DNA from 2 places in the Serpentinicella alkaliphila genome. Region 2 is predicted to be linked to the other one. Evidence: a T-box and tRNA genes for the amino acid it is inferred to sense, from the RefSeq annotation. Region 2 holds a T-box; the other holds one or more tRNA genes.
What was found. A T-box is a leader RNA that pairs with one kind of tRNA and senses whether it is charged. The one in region 2 lies ahead of metG (methionine--tRNA ligase), so its partner is inferred to be a tRNA-Met.
Positions count from the first base shown of each region.

Region 1: it encodes a tRNA-Met, which carries the amino acid that the T-box ahead of metG (methionine--tRNA ligase) is inferred to sense. The anticodon was not compared.

Region 1 covers NZ_CP058648.1:3,244,793-3,248,045, reverse strand. The annotation lists rRNA gene HZR23_RS16640 (23S ribosomal RNA) at 1-1,342, shown strand, start outside; rRNA gene rrf (5S ribosomal RNA) at 1,397-1,513, shown strand; tRNA gene HZR23_RS16630 (tRNA-Asn) at 1,520-1,594, shown strand; tRNA gene HZR23_RS16625 (tRNA-Leu) at 1,602-1,690, shown strand; tRNA gene HZR23_RS16620 (tRNA-Met) at 1,764-1,839, shown strand; tRNA gene HZR23_RS16615 (tRNA-Met) at 1,849-1,925, shown strand; tRNA gene HZR23_RS16610 (tRNA-Glu) at 1,933-2,007, shown strand; tRNA gene HZR23_RS16605 (tRNA-Val) at 2,013-2,088, shown strand; tRNA gene HZR23_RS16600 (tRNA-Asp) at 2,103-2,179, shown strand; tRNA gene HZR23_RS16595 (tRNA-Thr) at 2,210-2,284, shown strand; tRNA gene HZR23_RS16590 (tRNA-Tyr) at 2,293-2,377, shown strand; tRNA gene HZR23_RS16585 (tRNA-Leu) at 2,394-2,476, shown strand; tRNA gene HZR23_RS16580 (tRNA-Gly) at 2,482-2,556, shown strand; tRNA gene HZR23_RS16575 (tRNA-His) at 2,593-2,668, shown strand; tRNA gene HZR23_RS16570 (tRNA-Gln) at 2,681-2,756, shown strand; tRNA gene HZR23_RS16565 (tRNA-Lys) at 2,764-2,839, shown strand; tRNA gene HZR23_RS16560 (tRNA-Cys) at 2,847-2,921, shown strand; tRNA gene HZR23_RS16555 (tRNA-Arg) at 2,925-3,001, shown strand.
Region 2 covers NZ_CP058648.1:891,498-894,750, reverse strand. The annotation lists gene HZR23_RS04395 (transposase) at 1-712, shown strand, start outside; T-box leader at 810-1,044, shown strand; gene metG (methionine--tRNA ligase) at 1,132-3,096, shown strand; gene HZR23_RS04385 (TatD family hydrolase) at 3,110-3,253, shown strand, end outside.

The sequences.
Region 1 (3,253 bases), 900 kb from region 2:
TGACTGAATCCAAACTGTCGAGAAAAGCCTCTATCGAGATTTAAGGTGCCCGTACCGCAAACCGACACAGGTAGGCGAGGAGAGAATCCTAAGACGAACGGGAGAAGCATTGTTAAGGAACTCGGCAAAATGACCCCGTAACTTCGGGAGAAGGGGTGCCGGGATGTGTGAAGGCTTCGCGCCGTAAGCATAACCCGGCCGCAGAGAATAGGTCCAAGCGACTGTTTAGCAAAAACATAGGTCTCTGCTAAGTCGAAAGACGACGTATAGGGGCTGACGCCTGCCCGGTGCTGGAAGGTTAAGGGGAAGTGTTAGGGTTAAGCTCGAAGCACAGAACTTAAGCCCCAGTAAACGGCGGCCGTAACTATAACGGTCCTAAGGTAGCGAAATTCCTTGTCGGGTAAGTTCCGACCCGCACGAAAGGCGTAACGATTTGGACGCTCGTCTCAACAATGCACCCGGTGAAATTGTAATACCAGTGAAGATGCTGGTTACCCGCGACAGGACGGAAAGACCCCGTGGAGCTTTACTGCAACTTGACATTGGATTTTGATACTACATGTACAGAATAGGTGGGAGACTAAGATACTAGGACGCCAGTCTTGGAGGAGTCGACGTTGGGATACCACTCTTGTATTATTGAAGTTCTAACCATGAGCCATGATCTGGTTTTGGGACACTGTCAGGTGGGCAGTTTGACTGGGGCGGTCGCCTCCTAAAGAGTAACGGAGGCGCTCAAAGGTTACCCCCAAGACGGTCGGAAATCGTGCGAAGAGTGTAAAGGCAGAAGGGAGCTTGATTGCGAGACAAACAGGTCGAGCAAGGACGAAAGTCGGACTTAGTGATCCGGTGACGAGTGGAAGGGCCATCGCTCAACGGATAAAAGCTACCCCGGGGATAACAGGCTTATCTCCCCCAAGAGTCCACATCGACGGGGAGGTTTGGCACCTCGATGTCGGCTCATCACATCCTGGGGTCAAAGTAGGTCCCCAGGGTTGGGTCGTTCGCCCATTAAAGTGGTACGCGAGTGGGTTCAGAACGTCGTGAGACAGTTCGGTCCCTATCCGTCGCGGGCGCAGGAAATTTGAGAGGAGCCGTCCTTAGTACGAGAGGACCGGGATGGACGTACCGGTGCACCAGTTGTTCCGCCAGGAGCACACTGGGTAGCTAAGTACGGAAGGGATAAGTCTTTGAAGGCATCTAAGCACGAAGCCCCCTCAAGATAAGATTTCCCACCCGAAAGGGGTAAGACCCCAGAGAGACTATCTGGTAGATAGGTCGGAGGTGTAAGTGCAGTAATGCATTAAGCTGACCGATACTAATAGGTCGAGGGCTTGACCAAAAAAGATGAAAGCTTTAAAATCTCACTTGTAGTTTTGAGAGAACACTCTCAATAAATCGTGACAATAGCGAAGGGGTCACACCTGTTCCCATACCGAACACAGAAGTTAAGCCCTTCAGCGCCGATGGTACTTGGCGGGCAGCCGCCTGGGAGAGTAGGTCGTTGCGGTTTAGATGTTCCAAAGTAGCTCAATGGTGGAGCAACCGGCTGTTAACCGGTAGGTTGGAGGTTCGAGCCCTCTCTTTGGAGCCATTTATATGCCGAGGTGGCGGAACTGGCAGACGCACAGGACTTAAAATCCTGCGGTCCTTCAAGATCGTACCGGTTCGATTCCGGTCCTCGGCACCAGTTTTAAATATGAAACTCAGCTATGCTGAGTATTACACTCACACTAAATCGGAGATTTAGGTGATTGCAATATCGCGGGGTGGAGCAGTTGGCAGCTCGTCGGGCTCATAACCCGAAGGTCGTAGGTTCAAGTCCTGCCCCCGCAACCAAATATATATGGCGGCATAGCTCAGCTGGCTAGAGCGTTCGGTTCATACCCGAAAGGTCACAGGTTCGACTCCTGTTGCCGCTACCAAATGTAGGGCCCCTTGGTCAAGCGGTCAAGACACCGCCCTTTCACGGCGGTAACAGGGGTTCGATTCCCCTAGGGGTCACCAAATATGGGCGCATAGCTCAGCTGGGAGAGCACCTGCCTTACAAGCAGGGGGTCACAGGTTCAAGTCCTGTTGCGCCCACCATATTTTAAACAAGTGGTCCGGTAGTTCAGTTGGTTAGAATGCCAGCCTGTCACGCTGGAGGTCGAGGGTTCGAGCCCCTTCCGGATCGCCATTTTAAAACTAAATTAGTAAATATATTAATGCTGGCATGGCTCAACGGTAGAGCAGCTGACTTGTAATCAGCAGGTTGTAGGTTCGATTCCTATTGCCAGCTCCATAAAAAATGGAGGGATTCCCGAGTGGCCAAAGGGGGCAGACTGTAAATCTGTTATCGACGATTTCGAAGGTTCGAATCCTTCTCCCTCCACCATTTTAATTATATATATGCGGGTGTGGCGGAATTGGCAGACGCACTAGACTTAGGATCTAGCGGGCGACCGTGGGGGTTCAAGTCCCTCCACCCGCACCAATTAAGCGGAAGTGGCTCAGTGGTAGAGCATCGCCTTGCCAAGGCGAGGGTCGCGGGTTCGAGTCCCGTCTTCCGCTCCATTTCTTTGTCTTTTTTAAATAGACTAAATAGACATGGTGGATGTAGTCAAGCGGTTAAGACACAGGATTGTGGCTCCTGCATGCGTGGGTTCGAATCCCATCATCCACCCCAAGATAAAAACATTGGGATATAGCCAAGTCGGTAAGGCAACGGACTTTGACTCCGTCATTCCCAGGTTCGAGTCCTGGTATCCCAGCCATAGAGATGATCCATTAGCTCAGTCGGTAGAGCACCTGACTTTTAATCAGGGTGTCCCGCGTTCGAGTCGCGGATGGATCACCATTTTTAAGGCGGCATAGCCAAGTGGTAAGGCAGAGGTCTGCAAAACCTTTATTCCCCAGTTCAAATCTGGGTGCCGCCTCCATATGCGCCCATAGCTCAATCGGATAGAGCGTCTGACTACGGATCAGAAGGCTAGGGGTTCGACTCCTCTTGGGCGCGCCAAAATAATAGGATTAACTAGGAGCATATGTTTCTAGTTTTTTTACGCCATAGGCTAGTGTTTTTTATTAACTATTATGGTAGTTAATTATATATGAAATTATGTAATGCTAGGAGATAGGAAGCTTATGTTATTGGTACAAATTACAAATTTTTTTATATATAAATAGTGTTGATTTTGAAGCTAAAAGATGATAAGATATAATTCGGTCGTTTTTATAGACTAAGAAGGGTGTAGTTCAATGGTTCCCTTCA
Region 2 (3,253 bases):
GAACAATAAAAATGATATTTTTTTGTGTGAGAATGATATGGTTAAGTTTTTAGAAATATTAAAGACAAAACGTGAAAATAAAGAGTATTCAATCTTTGCATACTGTTTAATGACTAATCATGTACATCTAGTATTAAAAGAAGACAACGACACTTTACCAGGAATTATGAAGAAGATAAATGTTAGCTATGCTATGTATTTTAATAAAAAATATGATAAGATTGGACACGTTTTTCAAGATAGATATAAAAGTATAAATGTAGAAAACGAAGGGTACTTAATTAGGCTGATAAGGTATGTACACAATAATCCAGTAGAAGCAGGCATAGTAAAAAAATCATGGCATTATAACTGGAGTAGTATGAAATCATATATAAATAAGGATTTTTCTTTAATAAATGGTGAGGAAATACTTAGCTTATTTTCTAATAATATTAATTATGCAATTAAACAATTGAAAACCTTTACAATCGATTTAGAGGATAGAGGAGATTTTTTGAACCTTTTGGATTCTCAAGCCAGAACTAAAGAAGGTAGAAATCTAGTTGAAAAATATTTAAATGAGCAACAAAAGAGATTTTGTGATATTCAAACTGATAAAGAAATAAGAAATAACTTAATAGAACTATTGAAAAATAAATATGGTTTATCTATTAGAAGAATTGCAGAAATATTAAACGTTAATAGGAATAAAGTACAAAGAGTTAAATAATTTGTAGATGAAAAAATATATTTTTATGTATAGAGTTGACATCATATGAATATTTTTATATATTTTAATGTATAATACAAACATTAATTAATAAATGAAATGAGCGAAGAAGGGAAGAGTAAGTTGGTCTAGTCGTTATAGAGAGCCGGATAAGGTGAAAGCCGGTACGATGTAACCCTCTGAACATGGCCCCTGAGCATTATGACTGAGGTTCGGCACTTAAGTCATAACGGTTTGCATCCGTTATGTTGCTAGGTTTAAATACCGATGGAGGCTATTATTTAATTAATAGCATACTAGGGTGGTACCGTGAGTTAACCTTCGCCCCTATTTTATAGGACGTGGGTTTTTTTGTATTTAAAAATAAACAAAAAGAGTCAAAAATAACCGTCCCTTTTGACTCAGAAGGAGGAATTATAGTGAAAAAAGGAAATTATTATGTTACAACACCAATATATTATCCAAGCGCTAAATTACATATCGGACATACGTATACGACTGTAGCAGCGGATGTGTTAGCTAAATTTAAAAGATTTACTGGATATGATGTTGTTTTTTTAACTGGAACTGATGAGCATGGTGAAAAGATACAAGAGGCAGCTTTGAAAAATGGAAAAAATCCTAAGGAGTATGTTGACGAAATAGTAGAAGACATTAAAAAGATATGGAACAGAATGGAAATATCTTATGATGTTTTTTATAGAACTATGGATGAAAAACATAAAAAAGGTGTTCAGAAAATTTTTCAAAAGCTTTATGACCAAGGGGATATTTATAAAAGTGAATATGAGGGATGGTATTGTACGCCTTGTGAATCTTTTTGGACTGAAACACAATTAAAAGAAGAAAAAGGCTGTCCGGATTGTGGAAGACCAGCCCATTTAGCAAAAGAAGAAGCATACTTTTTTAAATTATCTAAATATCAAGATAGGCTAATTAAATATTTTGAAGATCATCCGGAAATCTGTTTTCCTGAGTCTAGAAAAAATGAAATGATTAACAACTTCTTAAAGCCTGGATTAGAAGATTTATGTGTATCTAGAACAAGCTTTGATTGGGGTATTCCTGTACCATTTGACCCTAAGCATGTTATTTATGTGTGGTTTGATGCGGTAAGTAACTATATTACAGCATTAGGATATGGAAGTGACGATGATGAGCAATATAAAAAGTTTTGGCCAGCGGATGTGCATATAGTGGGAAAAGAAATTGTAAGATTCCATACTATTATATGGCCGGCTATGTTAATGGCCCTTGGGGAACCACTACCTAAAATGGTATATGGACACGGTTGGATTTTATTTGGTGCTGATAAAATGTCAAAATCGAAAGGCAATATAGTTTATCCAGAACCGCTTATAGAAAGATATGGAATAGATGCATTAAAATATTTCCTATTAAGAGAATTTACTTTCGGACAGGACGGTAACTTTACTAATAGAATATTCTTGTCCCGTTTTAATTCAGACTTAGCAAATGATTTAGGAAATCTTGTAAGCAGAACGATTGCAATGGTAGAGAAGTATAATGATGGAGTGGTTATTAAATCAAATATTTCTGAAAGCATAGATGAAGATCTTAAAAAAGTTGCAACAGAGGCTGCTGATAAAGTAGAATCGGCAATTAATAAGCTTCAGTTTCATGATGGCTTAGAAGAGATTTGGAAGGTAATAAGAAGAACAAATAAATATATTGATGAAACAGCACCATGGGTTTTAGCAAAGGAAGAGGCAAATAAGGGTAGATTAGATCAAGTGCTGTACAACTTAGTTGATACTATAAGAATTATTTCTATACTAATTAAACCATTTATGGAACATACTTCAGATAAGATATGGAAACAATTAAATCTTTCACTGGAGTCCATGAACTGGGAGGAGGCAAAAGTATTTGATAAAACTCCTTCTGAGCTTAAGGTTAATAAGGGTGAAATCCTATTCCAAAGGCTAGAAATAGATAAAGAAGTAGAAGCAATAGAAAAGGAAAATGAAGCATATATAAATGCAACAAATAAAGATGTACAAAAAGAGGAAGTACAAGAAGTTATAGAACCTAAAAAAGAAGAAATAACAATTGATGATTTTGCTAAAGTAGAATTAAGAACAGCGAAAATACTTAAGGCAGAAAAACATCCTAAGGCTGATAAGCTATATGTTCTTCAGCTGGAGGTAGGAAAAGAGCAAAGACAAGTGGTATCAGGTATAGCTAAACATTATACGCTAGAAGAGTTAGTTGGAAAAACAGTAATTTTAGTTGCTAACTTAAAGCCTGTAAAGCTAAGAGGTGTAGAGTCACAAGGTATGATATTAGCTGGAGCTGATGATGATAAACTATCTTTGGCAACTTTATATAGTGAATTGCCAACGGGTACATTAATAAGTTAGGAGAGATATTTTAATGTTATTTGATAGTCATGCACATTTAGATAGTAGAAAGTTTGATAGAGATAGAGATAAAATATTAAGAGATGCAAAGGCAAATGGATTATCATATATTATGAATGCTGGGGCAGACTTAGCATCTTCAATTAGAGCCGTTAAT